DNA from 3 places in the Pseudoalteromonas sp. NZS71 genome. Region 1 is predicted to be linked to each of the others. Evidence: predicted binding sites of a transcription regulator. Region 1 holds the regulator's gene; each other region holds the start of a gene.
The links. The regulator MetJ, encoded in region 1, represses methionine synthesis genes. The targets are predictions, from matches to a motif close to TAGACGTCTAGACGTCTA.

Region 1 (6,094 bases):
AAAATATTATCGCCAGGTGTAAGGTTTGCTAACGCATCGCCATTAGGCACATACGCTATTCCCACTTTAGCAATTACTTCACCTTGTGTGATTTCTAACAAGCCCGTATATCTAAGTACTGAATTTTTAGACTTTGCTGTCACTGCATGCTCTTCGATGAACGCGTCTAGCTGTGCTTTTTTATTTAAAAAGTCATCCCAACTTCCCAGCGCAAGCTCATCTGGCATCAATGCTGATAAGCTAATATCGTCAAGTTCAAGCTCAACACCTAGCTCTCGGGCTAAAATAAGTAGCTTACGCTGCATATCTCGCCCAGATAAATCTTCGCGAGGGTCTGGCTCTGTGAATCCCATTTTCTGAGCTTCCAGTAGCAACTCAGAAAATGGCCTTGTTCCATCATATTTACTGCATAGCCACGAAAGCGTGCCTGAGAAAACACCTTCTATACGTGTTATTTTATCGCCACTATTTTGCAAATCAGCCAAAGCAAAGTTAATAGGTAAGCCAGCGCCTACACTGGTGTTATATCGCCAATGTAAATTACGTTCTGTAATATTACTACGAAGTGCTTTATACCAAGTAGTCGGTGCTGTTCCAGCGTATTTATTAGCACTAATTAAATGACAGTTTCTATCTACAAAGTCTGGATATAACAAGCTAAATTGTTCACTTGCGGTAATATCAATTACAATTTTATGCTCGTAATCGAGCTCATTTATAGCATTCAGTAAATCTGCAGATTGATAGCTATTTGCCTCATGCTGCCATTGAGTTTTCCATTGCTGTGTATTAATACCACTTGCATTAAACAGCATTTTTTTAGAGCGAATTAGACCGACTAATTTAATACTAAAGTCATCCGATAAACGCTCAAATTGTGCCGATAACTGTTTAATGAAAACGTCGCCAACGTTACCAAGCCCCGCAACTATAATTGCGATTTCTTGGCCTTTATTAATTAGCTTATCGTGTAAGTCACTTTGTATATCACTATCTATAAATTGATCGGTAAGCAATAAAGCATAGCCAGTATCTTGATGGACAAAACGAGGTTTTATGCTGTGGAGTTTTAATAAATCTAATGCTTGTAAGCTTAATGTATTAACGTCTTGCTCAGGCGCTACAATTGCACAACCGTTTAAATTTGACTCGCTAATATTTGCCCTACCCGCAAAATAATTAATAACCAGATAAGTTTGTGCTGCAGGTACTACTAAATACACTTCACCATTATGGTTAAAGTGATGAAGGCTATGCTGAATAAGCTGACTAACACTTGCAACCTCACCTTCACTTAATCCTTCAACCATTAATAGGTCAACATTTTGCAACGTAGTTATAAAGCGCTTTTTCTTCGCTGAACCTTCTTTTACTATATCTGTTGGACTTGCTTGTACGTCAAAACTACTGCGAACAGCTAGCTTAATATCTGTGTTTTTAAGAGGCGATAGTGTTTTTGCATGTAATACAGGGTTACCCAAACGAGCTAATAAATTAGCCTGCCCACGGCAAATTTTGCCGTATTTAATCGCTTTTTGTACCTTGCGAGGATCAGTGCTATACACCCCCTGTGTATCAGTCCAAATACATACTTGCTTAGCATTGCAATAATTTGCAAGTAGTGTTGCACTGTAGTCACTGCCATTTCGGCCAAGTGTTACAGTCTCGCCTTTGATATCTGCGGCAATAAACCCAGTAACAACATTTATTTTATTAGGCAAAATTAACTGCCCACATTGCTGCGCATTTTGCGCATGCATTAATTCGCCATCATTTAAGGTAAAAAGAGTACGTGCATCTTGAGCGCATGCCTCAATATTTAGCTGCTGTAAATAAGTAGCGAGTAAACGTGCTGACCACAGTTCGCCATGTGCAAGTAATGCAGCCTCTTTTAGCTGCTCAGCTTGAGCAAGTTCTGCAATATAGCTAAGTTCGATACTTAGTGTTTTAAGTGCACTTCGTTTGAAATCGGCTTCTAATAGCTGCTTTATTAAATCACTTTGATGGTTATTTAACTGCAGTAAAATATCAGCTACTGCTTGAGTATCTTGTTTTTGATAGCTTTGCCAAAGTAATACTAGCGTATCGGTTGTCTTACCCGCAGCCGATACCACCACACAATCACCCGGTTGAGTATGTGTAATTATTATTTTTGCTACGCTTTGGTATCGCTCACTTGAGCTTAAACTTGAACCACCAAATTTATGTACACAATTGACCATATTAATCACCAAAGCGCCGGACGGGCTGCACTTAATTTAACGTTCCCACCAGAAGTGCCTGCACCTTTGCCTACACGGCCAACATTTTTATTTTGCCCTGGTTTTACAAGTTCAAACACTCGCTCAAAATCAGCGACTAAATCGTGTATATCTTCAATACCTACCGAAATACGAATAAGCGTATCGCCCACACCCGCTTCTAAACGTGCTGTTGCCTCCATACCTGCGTGCGTCATAGTTGCAGGGTGACAAATTAAGCTCTCTACGCCACCTAGTGACTCAGCTAAACTAAACGTTTTAAGACTAGTTAAAAATGCCGCAGCGTCATTTATATCGCCTTTAATATCAAAACTAACCATGCCACCAAAACCAAGTTGCTGTGCTTTAGCCAGTTCATGTTGAGGATGTGACTCAAGACCTGGGTAGTAAACTTGGCTTACATATTCAGAGCTTTCAAGATACTTAGCTATTGCCAGTGCATTTTCTTGATGCTGCCTTAGGCGCACATTTAAAGTACGTAAACCACGAAGCGTTAAATAGCTATCAAAAGGCGCACCCGTAATTCCAATGTTATTAGCCCACCAAGCAAGCTCATCGCCTAACTCTTGTGTTGCGGCAATAACAGCGCCGCCTACTACATCTGAGTGTCCGTTAATGTATTTAGTGGTTGAATGCACCACAATATCTACACCAAACTTAATAGGGTTTTGTAAAGCAGGCGACAAAAACGTGTTATCTGCAGCCACCAATGCACCGCATTGCTTTGCAACATCGGTAACCGCTTTAATATCTGTTAAACGAAGTACTGGGTTACTTGGGGTTTCTATCCAAATAAGCTTAGGTTTAATTACTAAAATTTGTTGAAGGCTTTCTTCTTTTGTTAAATCTAATATTTCGAGCTTTAGTAGTCCGCGTTTTTGTAAAGATGTAAATAAACGATAGCTGCCACCATAACAATCATGTGGAATTACTAACGTATCGTCACTATTAAGTAGCTGAGTAGCTAAATGCACGGCAGCCATGCCTGTAGCTGTAATTATGCCACGAGCGCCACCTTCAAGCTTAGCAAGCGTCTCAGCTAAAATATCACGATTAGGATTACCGCTACGACCATAATCATACTCACGCTTAGTATCAAAGTCGGCAAACGAATAAGTAGTCGATAAATAAATTGGCGGTACCACCGCACCATGATGTTTATCAGCATCAACGCCGTTACGTACAGCAATGGTCGCTTTGTTTTTTTCGCTCATATTCGTCACCTGATTAATTTGGATGTTTAGACGTCTAAAAGAGTAAGTTATCCGTTTTGATAAGTCAAAGTATTTTAAAGCTCTAGATGGCTAAAAGTAGAAGAGGCCTCTGCGAATAACACATTTTAGCTCACAAAAGTGTGCTTATCTTTACACCTACAATAGGCTTATTAAGATAGATCTGTATCTATTATTTGACTATCTTTTTTAAATCGATAGAATTTCACGCATATTTACACGCTTTTTATACCGTGTGAGAAATTAATAATCTGAGGCAACGATACATCTTATGGCTAAATGGAATGGTGAGTATATTCACCCATACGCAGAACACGGTAAAAAATCAGAGCAAGTTAAAAAGATCACCGTTTCGATCCCGCTAAATGTATTAAAGGTATTAACTGACGAACGTACACGTCGTCAAATCAATAACCTTCGCCATGCTACAAATAGTGAATTGCTATGTGAGGCATTTTTGCATGCTTTTACTGGCCAACCTTTACCAAATGACGATGACTTACGTAAAGATAACGCCGAAAAAGTGCCAGAAGAAGTTAAAAAAATAATGCAAGAAATGGGTCTAGAAGTACCCGTTTTAAACGAAGAATAAATATTACAAAGACAAAAAAACCTCAGTAATTACTGAGGTTTTTTTATGTCTAAATTTTATTGCATAGCTCTACTGTATAGATTTACTGCATATAGTTTTCAGGTAGCTCAATTTGTGCAACACCTGACTCAATAGCAGCAAGTGCAACAGCTCTTGCTATACGCGGCAGTAAACGTGGATCCATTGGTTTTGGAATAATATACTGCGCACCAAATTCTAGTTTATCTACTCCAGCGGCTTTTAAAACTTCTGCAGGTACTGGCTCTTTGGCAATACTTCGAATAGCATCTACTGCAGCAATTTTCATTTCATCGTTAATAGCACTTGCACGTACATCAAGCGCACCACGGAAAATAAACGGGAAACATAAAACATTATTAACTTGGTTAGGGTAATCAGAGCGCCCTGTTGCCATGATTAAATCGTTGCGTGCGCCGTGCGCAAGTGCAGGATCAATCTCAGGATCTGGATTTGAACATGCAAACACAACTGGTTTTGCAGCCATTAGCTTTAAATCTTCAGCCGCTAATAAGTTAGGGCCAGAAACACCCACAAACACATCAGCATCTGCAATTACATCTTGCAATGTACGCTTATCGGTATTGTTAGCAAAAAGCTGTTTGTATTCATTTAAGTCATCGCGGCGGGTATGAATAACACCTTTGCGGTCAAGCATATAAATGTGTTCACGCAGTGCACCACACTTAATTAACAGCTCCATACACGCAACAGCGGCAGCGCCTGCACCTAAACATACAATAATTGCATCTTCAATTGACTTACCTTGTACTTCTAGCGCATTTAACATACCAGCAGCCGTAACAATGGCAGTACCGTGTTGATCATCATGAAAAACAGGAATACTACAACGCTCTATTAATGCTTTTTCTATTTCAAAACACTCTGGTGCTTTAATATCTTCAAGGTTAATACCACCGAATGTGTCGGCAATGTTGGCAACCGTATTAATAAAGTCTTCTGTTGTTTTGTGCTTAACTTCAATATCGATAGAATCAAGCCCTGCAAAACGTTTAAACAATAGCGCTTTACCTTCCATTACAGGCTTAGACGCTAAAGGACCTAAATTACCAAGGCCTAGAATTGCAGTACCATTAGTAATAACCGCAACCATGTTACCTTTACCAGTATATTTATAAGCATTTGCAGGATCTGCAGCTATTTCACGTACAGGTTCGGCAACACCTGGGCTATACGCAAGTGCAAGATCATGAGCCGTTTCAGCTGGTTTTGTAAGCTCAATGCTAATTTTACCTGGTACGGGATGTGAGTGGTAATGTAGTGCTTGTTCACGAAAGTCAGACATAACGCGATGGTATCCTGCAATTTAAGTTAAAGTGAGAGATGGAGTCTTGGGTACGATACCCTTATTATTTTTAAATTCCAAGCAATATCAGGTCTATCCTGTTATATGCTATATCCTTTAATTTTAAGAGGTTTTTCAGTAACTTTGCAGGATTATATCAACATTTAATAAATAAAAATTCACCTAAAAAGTAAGTTTTAAGGTGCTTTTATGCCTATCAAAATCTTATAAAATGTATACTTAAAGTATCAGCATAAACTTAGAATAACAGCCTACTACCCTACTTTAAAAACAGATAAGCCCACGTTAGCTACTTTTATCAACCTAGTTAAAAATTGTACTATTTAAAATATAGAGAATATCTATCGATTTGTCTGTAAAGGATTATGCATACTCAGAATAAGAATAGGAAATAGTTATGCAAAAGGAGGGGATAGTTAAAATCAACGAAATAATACCAATCTGCTTATATATGGGGTCTATTTAACGTTAAGAAAATTACGCTAGAACTAGGCAAAAATTTTTGTATCTAGTTGTTCTAAATAAAAAAATTTTAACGACGTTATAGTGCAATTTAATTCGTTAAATTGCTCAAAGATTTATGTAGGTTGGCTTAAGATAATAAATAACAAATTTTAGGCACAAAAAAAGCACCCTAAGGTGCTTTTTTTAACTAAACAGCAAT
Region 2 (6,094 bases), on a different contig from region 1:
TTTAATTTGTGGCCCATTTTTAGTACCGATAATCACTTTATCAGCACCACGCATCGCAAATAGGCCGTTGGTAACTACGCCAACAATTGAATTTATTTGTGCTTCAAGTTGTTTAGCATTGGTAATTTTTAAGTTAAATACATCTAATATAACGTTACCGTTATCGGTAACTACGCCTTGGCGATAAACAGGGTCACCACCAAGCTTTAATAATTCTCGTGCAACGTAGCTGCGCGCCATTGGAATAACTTCTACCGGAAGCGGGAAGTCGCCTAATGTTTTTACTAATTTGGTGTCATCTACAATGCACACAAATTGTTTAGCTACAGCGGCTACTATTTTTTCGCGAGTGAGGGCTGCACCGCCACCTTTAATCATTTCGTTTTGAGCATTTATTTCGTCAGCACCGTCAACGTATACATCTAAAGCAGCAACGTTATTAAGCTCAAATACTTCAATACCTAACGCTTGTAGGCGCGCGGTTGAGGCTTCTGAGCTTGATACAGCGCCTACAATAGTGTCCTTTACTGAGCCAAGGGCATCAATAAAGTGATTAACAGTAGAGCCTGTACCCACACCTACAATAGTGTTTTCTTTTACAAACTCGAGTGCTGCCCAAGCAGCTGCTTTTTTTAATTCGTCTTGTGTCATTGCTTTGTGCTCATGTATGTCAGAAGTATGCGGTTAGTAATCAAATTTAATTGTTACCAACAGTATGTTTTATCTGGGGTGATAATGGTTTTAAGTGGTACGTCCCACGACTCGATTGGTAGGGCCTCAACTTTTTGGCATTCATGTGCAAGGCCAATTAGTTGTGGTTTTTGCCAATTTTGTTCGTGTAAACGCGCCAATGTCCGGTCGTAAAACCCACCTCCCATTCCTAGGCGATTACCTTGTTTATCAAATGCAACTAATGGCATAAGGAGGTAATCAAGCACTGGTAATGGGCATATTTGAGAGCAGTTCAGCTTAGGCTCCAAGATACCATAGCGATTTGCTCTCATGGGTGAGTTTTTCTCATAGCGCTGAAATAGTAAATTAGCGCCATTGAATGGGTGTATTATAGGTAGGTAAACGGTATGGTTTAAACTCCATAATTCTTTAATTAACAATGAAGTGTCTAGCTCCCCATCGTTACTTAAGTAAATGGCAATATGCTTTGAATTCGTTGTTTTTTCGCTTATTAAATGTTGAATAAAATTCATTTTTAGCGATTGCGCAGCAATTATTTGCTGATTATTTGACAAGTTTTTACGAGTGTTACGAATTTCTGCTCTTATTTTTGCGCGTTTATTGCTCATTAAATTAATTAACCATTCTTAAAAAGAGAATAAATCGGGAAAAATTAAAAAAACAGCCAGTACGACTAGCAAAATGGTGGCAGTTGCAATCAATGAATATAAAAGTAAGTTACTGCGTTTTTTAGGAGGCGCTAAATCATCATCTAGCATTAGATCGTCACCTTGCCATTCGTCAATACTTTCGTCTGGCGCTTTTAATTGAGCTTCAGGAAGGCGTTGCTCTAACTCGTCTAACTTTTCTTCAAGGCGAATTAAGCTGCTAGTGATGTAATCGAGTGCATCAAAAATACGTTCGTCACGTTGGTTGTTATTTGCAGCAGGGTTTGAGTCATTTTGAATGATGTTTGAAACAGCTTGAAGCTTACTTTTAATGCCTAAGCCTGCTAGTAACTTAGCCTGTTTTAACGCTTTGTCTTTATCGCTTGGTGCAAACAGTGGCTTACCTTTAAAAAAAAGAGCTACTTTTTCATCTGACGTTTTTAATTTTGCAGCTAAATTTGTACATGCTGTTTTTATGTCAACGTTATCGGCAAGTCCTGCAAATATAACGCGAAAGTTATCGGCCATTTAACTGTCCCTAAAGCTTTTATAATGAAATGAGTATATACCTAAAGTACAAAAGAATTCGAGGTCGATTTAATAGTTATTTTGTAGACGCTCTACAAACAATATAGCGAATAAGTTTTAGATGCAAAAACGGCCCTTAAAAGGGCCGTTTTTAATTTACTACAACACTTTTGGCTTAAAGGCCAGCAGCTGCGCGAAGTGCGTCTGCTTTATCTGTACGTTCCCAAGGGAATTCGTCACGACCAAAGTGGCCGTAAGCCGCTGTAGGAAGGTAGATAGGGCGCTCTAAATCAAGCATTTGAATTAAGCCGTAAGGGCGCAGGTCAAAATGTTCACGAATAAGCTCGATTAAACGGCTTTCTTCTAGCTTGCTTGTACCAAACGTTTCAACGCTGATAGAAGTAGGCTCTGCAACACCAATTGCGTAAGAAACTTGTAGCTCACACTTGTCAGCAAGACCAGCAGCAACAATGTTTTTAGCAACGTAACGTGCAGCGTATGCTGCTGAACGGTCAACTTTTGATGGATCTTTACCAGAGAAAGCACCACCACCGTGACGAGCCATACCACCGTATGTATCTACAATGATTTTACGACCAGTTAAACCACAGTCACCCATTGGTCCGCCAATAACAAAGCGACCTGTTGGGTTAATGAAAAACTTAGTCGCACTTGTGATAAGTTCTGCAGGAAGTACCGGCTTGATGATTGTTTCCATCACCGCTTCTACTAAATCTTTTTGCGAAATGTCTTCGCTGTGCTGAGTAGAAAGCACTACAGCATCAATACCTACAGGTTTGCCATTTTCGTATGCAAAAGTAACTTGAGATTTTGCATCTGGACGTAACCAGTTAAGCTCGCCGCTTTTACGAACCTCAGCTTGGCGCTGTACTAAACGGTGTGAGTAAGTAATTGGAGCAGGCATTAGTACTTCTGTTTCGTTACATGCGTAACCAAACATTAAGCCTTGGTCGCCAGCGCCTTGCTCTTCTGGGCTAGTACGGTCAACACCTTGGTTAATGTCAGGAGACTGTTTACCAATAGTGTTCAAAATTGCACATGAATCGGCATCAAAGCCCATGTCTGAATTTGTGTAGCCAATATCACGAATTGTTTTACGTGTAATTTCTTCGATATCAACCCATGCGCTAGTAGTGATTTCACCACCAACCATAACCATACCGGTTTTTACGTAAGTTTCGCATGCAACACGGGCATGAGAGTCTTGCTCTAGGATAGCATCAAGTACCGCATCAGAGATTTGATCGGCGATTTTATCCGGATGACCTTCAGAAACTGATTCAGAAGTAAATAAATGTTTTGCCATTGTAATTCTGCTCACAAATATTGCGCTTCACAAACGTCGGTATTAGCGCTAAAAAATTAAGGGGCGTATTTTATCGAAAACAAAACACCTTGCATAGTGTTTTTACGCCTAGACGTCTAAATAAAATTACTAATAACTTTTTGGTCTTAAAAAATATTCATAATGCCTCACTTTTATAGGGTTTTTAATTGCACACAGCCCCCACAATAAGTAAGAATGGTCGGTATAAACGAACCCAAGTTACTTGGGTGCATAAACAAACACATAAATACCCGCGCAAATACACATAAAGGTAGGAGAATTCATGCCATCTCGCAAAGAACTTGCAAATGCTATTCGCGTCTTGTCAATGGACGCAGTACAAAAGGCCAAATCTGGTCACCCTGGAGCCCCTATGGGCATGGCTGATATCGCAGAAGTATTATGGCGCGATTATCTAAAACATAACCCAACGAATCCAGAGTGGGCTGACCGTGACAGATTTATTCTTTCAAACGGCCACGGTTCAATGCTTATCTATTCTCTATTGCACCTAAGTGGTTACGACTTACCACTGGACGAAATTAAAAACTTCCGTCAAATGCATTCTAAAACACCAGGTCACCCTGAATATGGCTATGCACCAGGAATCGAAACTACTACGGGTCCATTAGGTCAAGGGATCACAAATGCCGTAGGTATGGCAATTGCTGAAAAAGCACTTGCTGCACAGTTTAACCGTGAAGGTCACGATATTGTTGATCACTTTACCTATGCATTTATGGGCGATGGCTGCCTTATGGAAGGTATTTCTCATGAAGCAGGTTCACTTGCAGGCACATTAGGTCTGGGTAAACTTGTTGCATTTTGGGATGACAACGGCATCTCAATCGATGGCGAAGTAGAAGGTTGGTTTACAGATGATACACCGGCTCGCTTTAAAGCATACGGTTGGCATGTAATTAGTGGTGTTGATGGCCACGACAGTGATGCTGTAAGTGCTGCAATAGCAGAAGCAAAAAGCGTTACCGATAAACCTTCACTAATTTGTTGTAAAACAATTATTGGTTACGGCTCACCTAATAAATCAGGTAGCCATGATTGTCACGGTGCTCCACTAGGTGATGACGAAATTAAAGCATCTCGCGAATTTTTAGGTTGGACTGGCGATGCGTTCGAAATTCCTGATGATATTTACGCGCAATGGGATGGCAAAGAAAAAGGCAAGCAGCTTGAATCAAGCTGGGACGAAAAATTTGCAGCATACGCAAAAGCATACCCAGAGCTTGCAGCTGAATATAAGCGTCGTATTAATAACGAACTGCCTGGCGATTGGGCTGCAAAATCACAAGCGTACATTGAGCAATTACAAGCAAACCCTGCAAACCCAGCGTCTCGTAAAGCATCACAAAATGCATTAAATGCGTTTGGTCCGTTATTACCAGAATTTATGGGTGGCTCAGCCGATTTAGCTGGCTCAAACTTAACTATTTGGGATGGCTCTAAAGGTTTAACACGCGATGATGCAAGCGGTAACTACATTTATTACGGTGTGCGTGAGTTTGGTATGTCGGCAATTATGAATGGTATTGCGCTTCATAAAGGCTTTATTCCTTACGGTGCAACGTTCTTAATGTTTGTTGAATATGCAAAAAATGCTGTACGTATGGCTGCATTAATGAAGCAACCAAGCATTTTTGTATACACGCACGATTCAATCGGCCTAGGTGAAGATGGCCCAACTCACCAACCAGTAGAGCAAATTGCAAGCATGCGTTTAACGCCTAACTTATACAACTGGCGTCCATGTGACCAAGTTGAGTCGGCAATTGCATGGCAACAAGCTATTGAGCGTAAAGACGGCCCTACATCGCTTATCTTTACTCGCCAAGGTCTTGAGCAACAAGCACGTGACGCACAGCAATTAGCAGACGTTAAAAAGGGTGGTTACATCCTTAGCTGTGACGGCAATCCAGAGATTATCTTTATTGCGACGGGCTCTGAAGTGCAACTAGCACAAGATTCAGCAACTGAGCTACGCAGCCAAGGTAAAAAGGTACGTGTTGTATCTATGCCATGTACTGATGCCTTTGAAGATCAAAGCGCAGCATACAAAGAAAGCGTATTACCGGCATCTGTTTCACGCCGCGTAGCAGTAGAAGCAGGTATTGCTGACTACTGGTACAAGTACGTAGGCCTAAACGGCGCAGTAGTAGGTATGACTACCTTTGGTGAGTCAGCACCTGCAGGCGAGCTGTTTGAGCACTTTGGTTTTACAGTGGCAAACATTGTAAGCAAAGCAAACGAGCTTTTTTAATCGCTTTGATTAAATAAAGTAAGTAATTGAAAAACCCGCACATGTTGCGGGTTTTTTTATGCCCTTACATGAAGCAACTTCACCTTGATCAATGCAGCTTTCCTTGCAAGAAAGTAAGCTATCAGGCAAGGTAGTGCGATAAAATTTATAAATAAAAATCTTAAATTAATAGCAGGAGCTAAAAATGCCAAAGTTCGATAACGTGAGTGTAGTAAAAAAAGCCAATGTATATTTTGACGGAAAAGTGTCGAGCCGTACCGTTATTTTAGGTGATGGCGAAGCGAAAACGTTAGGCTTTATGCAACCAGGTGAGTTTGTTTTTGATACAAACCAAAAAGAGTGCATGGAGCTTTTAGCTGGCCAATGGGATATTTTATTACCAGGTGCAAGTGAGTGGAAAACATTTAACGCGGGTGAATCGTTTAATGTTGATGCAAATGTAAGCTTTAAAGTAAAAGTATCTGATTTTGCTGACTACTGTTGTTCGTACACAGATTAATCAGTACAGCTAGACGTCTGAAAGCCCATGCACTATGGGCTTTGCATAAACTTTGCGCAACGCATGATTTAAATCACCAAAAACTGCAAATAAACCTCAAATAT
Region 3 (6,094 bases), on a different contig from region 1:
CGCAGTAAATCAGGACCAAGCGCGCAGTTTAAACCAATCGAAATAGGCTTAATATGGCGAACAGAGTTATAAAATGCTTCAGTTGTTTGTCCCGAAAGCGTACGACCAGAGGCGTCGGTAATAGTCCCCGAGATCATAACTGGTAATGTGCGCCCTGCTTGCTCAAAGGCTTCTTCTACGCCAAACGAGGCCGCTTTTGCGTTAAGGGTGTCGAATATAGTTTCGATTAGTATTAAATCGGCGCCGCCCTCCATTAATGCAAGTGTTGATTCAATATACGCAGCAACCAGCTTATCAAAGGTGACATTTCGGTAACCCGGATCGTTTACGTCTGGCGAAATTGAACACGTTTTAGCTGTCGGCCCTAAAACACCGGCTACATAGCGCGGTTTTTCTGGCGTTTTAGCCGTAAATTCATCACAAATGGCGCGTGCTAATTTAGCCGACTCTAGATTTATTTCACGACTTAGGTTTGCCATGTCGTAATCTTCCATCGAAATAGTGGTCGAGTTAAACGTATTGGTTTCGATAATATCGGCGCCCGCTGATAAAAAACCACGATGAATATCAGTGATTAAATCGGGCTTGGTTAGGCTTAATAAATCGTTATTGCCTTTAATTAATACATGCCAGTCTTTAAAACGCTCTCCGCGATAGTCTTCTTCTTCTAGCTTATGATCTTGGATCATGGTGCCCATAGCGCCATCTAAAATTAAAATGCGTTCTTTTAATGCGGCGCTTATTTCGGCTTGCTTATTATTTGTAGGAGCGTTATTCGGCATAGTTGTTAGTCCTCACGTCTTGGCTAACTAAATTAATATCATACGGTGTGGTTTGGTACACGTAGTAATTTAACCAGTTCGAAAAAAGTAAAAAAGCATGGCTTTGCCACGTTTTTGAAGGTTGTTTAGTTGCATCGTCATCCGGAAAGTAATTTTCGGGCTTTGGTGCATTAGGGCTTTTTTTACAATCGCGCTCGTATTCTGCTTTTAGCGAGTCGGCGTCGTACTCTGGGTGGCCGGTTATAAACACTTGGCTACCCGATTTATTTTTAAGTAAGTAAGCCCCTACTCGCTCAGAACCTGCCAGTACAACTAGCTCATCACAGGCGTTTATTTTATTTATATCAATGTGGCCGTAGCGTGAGTGCGGTACCAAAAAGGTGTCGTCGAATCCGCGAGTCAGTGCGCCGTGATCAAAGTAACATTGGTGGGTAAATACGCCACACAGTTTGTCGTCTTTTAAATCGCGCTTTAAATTGTAACGGTGATATAGCGCTGCATGTGCTGCCCAGCACGAAAATAACGTAGAGGTAACATGTTGCTCAGCCCAATCAATAATAACCTTTAGCTCATCCCAATACGCTACATCGTCGTATTCTAAATGCGCAAGTGGCGCGCCAGTTACTATTAATGCATCGTAATTGTTGTCTTTAACCTCAGAAAAATAACGGTAAAAGGTATCAAGGTGCTCTTCTGAATTACTGCTACTGCGGTGAGTGTCTAGGCGCAGTAGCTCTACGTTTACTTGCAAAGGCGAGTTGGCAAGCAAACGAATAAACTGAACTTCGGTTTCTACTTTATTAGGCATTAAATTTAAAATAGCCAAACGCATTGGGCGTATTTCTTGCGTTTTTGCACGTGTTTTTGGCATTACAAATACGTTTTCTTGACGTAAACGTGCAATTGCCGGCAACTCGTCTTTTACTGTAATTGGCATACTTTACTCCTGCTCATAAAAACCGAAAGTTAATTATGAACTGAAAGTAAAAAATATCAACCTCTAGATGTATAGATGTCTAAATGAAATTTATTCATTCTATTAAATTAGGATTTACCGAGGTGGTATGTATGAGGAAAAACGCCTCTATTATAAAATAACCTGCTTTAATATTTTGAAGTAGCGCTACTAAAAACGAGTAGCACATATACAGTTAAAAACGGTAAACCACAGATAAATTAAGTGCGTAAATATCGCCTTCATCTGTATCAAAATATTGGTATTCAGCGCTTAATTGCCAGCGTTGAGTTAACCTAAAGTCAACGCCAGTTCCGTACGTTACGCCGCCTTCGTCGTAGTTTTGCTCAGTTATTAACGTAGAATTTGTATCTGTACCAGTTATTGATTCTGCAAGGTTTTTTAAGTCGCCTTCATTGTAACTTAATTTATTTCTACCATAGCCACCAAATAAAAACACATCAGATCGAGATGAAATTGGATAATTAGCTTTTACAAATATACTTGTTTGCAAATCAAGGCTTGAATCGATTTCGCTCTTAATGAATTCTGAGCTAAGCGAACCGTCCTGTGGGTTCTGAGTGTAAACAATTCCGTTTAAAGGAGTTGACTCATCATTTAACCCAAAACCTATACGCCCTTCTAATGCAAAGTATCGCGAAAACTGATATCCAAACCGGCCGTAAAGCGTTGTAAACTGTATGCTATCACTCTCGTATACATCAATTTGCGTAGACCCTATCCCTATTCCTTGGTAATAACCATTTACATGGAGTATGTCTGCTTGGCTCGAAAATGAGTATAAACCTAAAAGTAATGCCCCTAACTTTGTAACTATTTTCATGTTCATTCCTTTAAATCTTTGTAATATTTAATAATATGATGTCTAACAACAAACTAAGTGTGGCCTGCCTATATAACTTGCTTATACTTTACAGCTTGTAAATATACTGTACCACTTTTGTTAAAAATGGAATGTATTTGAACAATATAAAACAATAGATTACAGAATTTTACATAATAGAAATCCTGTAATAGTAGTGTTTTAAACGAGCAATCAAAACAAAGTACCGCTTAGGTAAGCGTATTGTTCTATACAGCATTCGTTGACTGTTTCACCCGTCAGCCACTACAATACAACATTGAAATTTTTATTATTATTTGAAGGCTTTCCTCCATGGTTTTACCTGATAAATTTATATTCTCGATGAGTCGAGTATCTAAGGTTGTGCCACCTAAGCGCACTATCTTAAAAGATATTTCGTTACACTTTTTTCCTGGCGCTAAAATTGGTGTGCTTGGTTTAAACGGTTCTGGTAAATCTACGTTACTACGTATTATGGCCGGTGTTGACCAAGATTTTGAAGGTGATGCACATCCTCAGCCTGGTACAAAAATTGGTTATTTACCGCAAGAGCCTGTTTTAGACGAAAGCAAAACAGTTCGTGAAATTGTTGAAGAAGCTGTTGGCGAAGTTAAACACGCACTTAAACGTCTTGACGAAGTGTATAACGAATACGCCATGGAAGACGCTGACTTTGATGCACTTGCAAAAGAACAAGGCGAGCTTGAAGCTGTTATTCAGGCGCACGATGGTCATAACATCGACAACGTTTTAGAACGCGCAGCTGATGCACTTCGCCTGCCAGAGTGGGATGCTAAAATTGAGCACCTTTCAGGTGGTGAGCGTCGTCGTGTTGCTATATGTCGATTATTGCTTGAAAAACCAGACATGCTTATTCTCGATGAACCAACTAACCACTTGGATGCTGAGTCGGTTGCATGGTTAGAGCGCTTCTTACACGATTACGAAGGCACTGTTGTGGCGGTAACGCATGACCGTTACTTCCTTGATAATGTAGCGGGTTGGATATTGGAGCTTGACCGTGGTGAAGGTATTCCATGGGAAGGTAACTACTCTTCTTGGCTTGAACAAAAAGATGCGCGCTTACAGCAAGAACAAAAATCTGAAAAAGCACGTCAAAAATCAATTGCACAAGAACTTGAATGGGTTCGTTCAAATCCTAAAGGTCGTCAAGCTAAGTCAAAAGCACGTATGGCTCAGTTTACTGAAATGCAGCAGTCTGATTACCAAAAACGTAACGAAACTAACGAGATGTTTATTCCACCTGGCCCGCGTTTAGGCGACCAAGTACTTGAAGTAACAAATCTTCGTAAGAGTTTTGGCGATCGCGTTTTAATTGACGATTTAAGCTTTAGTATGCCAAAAGGTGCCATTGTGGGCATTATTGGTGCTAATGGCGCGGGTAAATCAACGCTGTTTAAAATGATCAGTGGTGAGCAAAAGCAAGACAGCGGTAGCATTACCGTTGGCGAAAGCGTACACCTTGCTACTGTTGATCAGTTCCGCGACGGTATGGACGAAAGCAAAACTGTTTTCCAAGAAATATCAGACGGCCAAGACGTACTAAAAATTGGTAACTTTGAGTTCCAAAGCCGTGCGTATGTAAGTCGCTTTAACTTTAAAGGTAACGATCAGCAAAAGTTTGTTAAAGACCTATCAGGTGGTGAGCGTAACCGTTTACACCTTGCTAAGTTATTAAAAGCTGGCGGCAATGTGTTACTACTCGATGAGCCAACCAATGACTTGGACGTTGAAACACTACGTGCACTAGAGAACGCTATTTTAGAGTTTCCTGGTTGTGTAATGTGTATCTCGCATGACCGTTGGTTCCTTGACCGTATTGCTACGCACATTTTAGATTACCGCGACGAAGGTCAAATTAACTTCTTTGATGGTAACTATACTGAATACGAAGAGTGGCTTAAAAAGACACTAGGTGCAGCAGCAACTGAACCTAAACGTATTAAGTACAAAAAAATTGGTTAATATTTACTGTAGCTAATTTATTACAGTAATACTAAGCCCTGCATTTATGCGGGGCTTTTTTATGCCACCAGCATTACAGGAGCATATCCTGCTAGCATGTAGAGAATTACCCGCTATGCTTAATTTATTATAAAAACAGTAAGGCTAAATTAGGTTATGCAAAATCGTCGTCAGTTTTCTCGTGTTTTATTTTCAACCGATGCACAAGTGATTTTTAATGATCACCAATACCCATGTAAATTACTTGATGTATCTTTGCATGGCGCATTAATCACTAAATGTGATGCTTTTATTGGCAACCAAAATAGCCAAGCTGTTCTGCGTTTTTCGCTGCCTCAAAGCGAAATAGAAATAAAAATGGAGGTTGTGGTGTGCCATATAGAAGCAGATCATATTGGTTTAAAATGCCACCATATTGATATAGACAGCATTACTTATTTAAAGCGTTTAATAGAGCTAAACTTAGCTGATGACGAACTATTACATCGCGAACTCGCTATGTTGATTCACGACACGCAAGAATAGACTCATTTGGATTAGTTGATTACCATAGTGCAAACTTTTTAACTTGTGCAAACATGACTTTAAATCCACATTTACCTTTGGTGTATCACCCTAACTACTCGTTTAATTTCGATCCAAAGCATCGTTTTGCAATGAGTAAGTTTGCACATTTATATCAGCATGTTGCAGAGCTTGGTTTGATTGGCGATAACCTGGTTGAGCCAATATTAGGCACGCCAGAGCCACTTGAGCTAATACACTGCGAAAATTACATACACGATTTGTGGAATAACCGCTTAGATGAAAAAGCAATGCGTCGCATTGGCCTACCTTGGTCAAAAGAGCTTATGGCACGTACCTTTACAGCTCCTCAAGGTACTTTGCAAACAGCTCGTTTAGCACTTAAACATGGTATAGCGTGCCACTTAGCCGGTGGTACACACCATGCGCATACTGATTTTGGCTCAGGCTACTGCATGGTTAATGATTTAGCCTTTACCACGCAAACTTTAATTGAATCGGGTGAAGTAACTAACGTACTTATTTTTGATTTAGACGTGCACCAAGGTGATGGCACAGCCGCAATGTTAGAGCATCAAGCATACGCTTATACTTGTTCTATCCATTGTGAAAAAAACTTCCCCTTTAGAAAGTCCGCTAGCGATTTAGATATTGGCTTAGCCGATAATATGAAAGACGACGAATACCTTGCCGTAGTTGACGACACCTTGAGTTATTTACTTAAAGAGCTAAACCCAAGCTTGGTACTTTACGATGCTGGCGTTGATATTTGGCAAGGCGATGGCTTGGGTAAATTAGATATAAGCTGGGATGGCATAGTTAAGCGCGACCATTTAGTGCTAAAACGCTGCCTTGAACACAACACACCCGTTGCTACAGTAATAGGTGGTGGCTATGATAAAGACCATCTTCGCCTCGCTAAACGCCATGCTATTGTTGTTGAGCAAGCCGCTCGCTTTTAGTTTGAAATAAAAATGTTAA

Region 2: the regulator MetJ is predicted to act here: its motif matches at 3,297-3,314, upstream of metK (methionine adenosyltransferase).
Region 3: the regulator MetJ is predicted to act here: its motif matches at 1,784-1,801, upstream of metA (homoserine O-succinyltransferase).

What each region holds. Positions count from the first base shown of each region.
Region 1 is NZ_JADYWS010000003.1:197,296-203,389, forward strand. Features, by position in the region: gene metL (bifunctional aspartate kinase/homoserine dehydrogenase II) at 1-2,222, opposite strand, end outside; gene metB (cystathionine gamma-synthase) at 2,228-3,475, opposite strand; gene metJ (met regulon transcriptional regulator MetJ) at 3,765-4,085, shown strand; gene I6E85_RS03115 (malic enzyme-like NAD(P)-binding protein) at 4,168-5,409, opposite strand.
Region 2 is NZ_JADYWS010000019.1:49,626-55,719, forward strand. Features, by position in the region: gene rpiA (ribose-5-phosphate isomerase RpiA) at 1-651, opposite strand, end outside; gene I6E85_RS13550 (5-formyltetrahydrofolate cyclo-ligase) at 705-1,301, opposite strand; gene I6E85_RS13555 (hypothetical protein) at 1,320-1,868, opposite strand; gene metK (methionine adenosyltransferase) at 2,044-3,195, opposite strand; gene tkt (transketolase) at 3,500-5,491, shown strand; gene I6E85_RS13570 (pyrimidine/purine nucleoside phosphorylase) at 5,676-5,990, shown strand.
Region 3 is NZ_JADYWS010000020.1:51,484-57,577, forward strand. Features, by position in the region: gene I6E85_RS13995 (homocysteine S-methyltransferase family protein) at 1-782, opposite strand, end outside; gene metA (homoserine O-succinyltransferase) at 772-1,719, opposite strand; gene I6E85_RS14005 (porin family protein) at 1,934-2,581, opposite strand; gene ettA (energy-dependent translational throttle protein EttA) at 2,915-4,588, shown strand; gene I6E85_RS14015 (PilZ domain-containing protein) at 4,745-5,113, shown strand; gene I6E85_RS14020 (histone deacetylase) at 5,167-6,075, shown strand.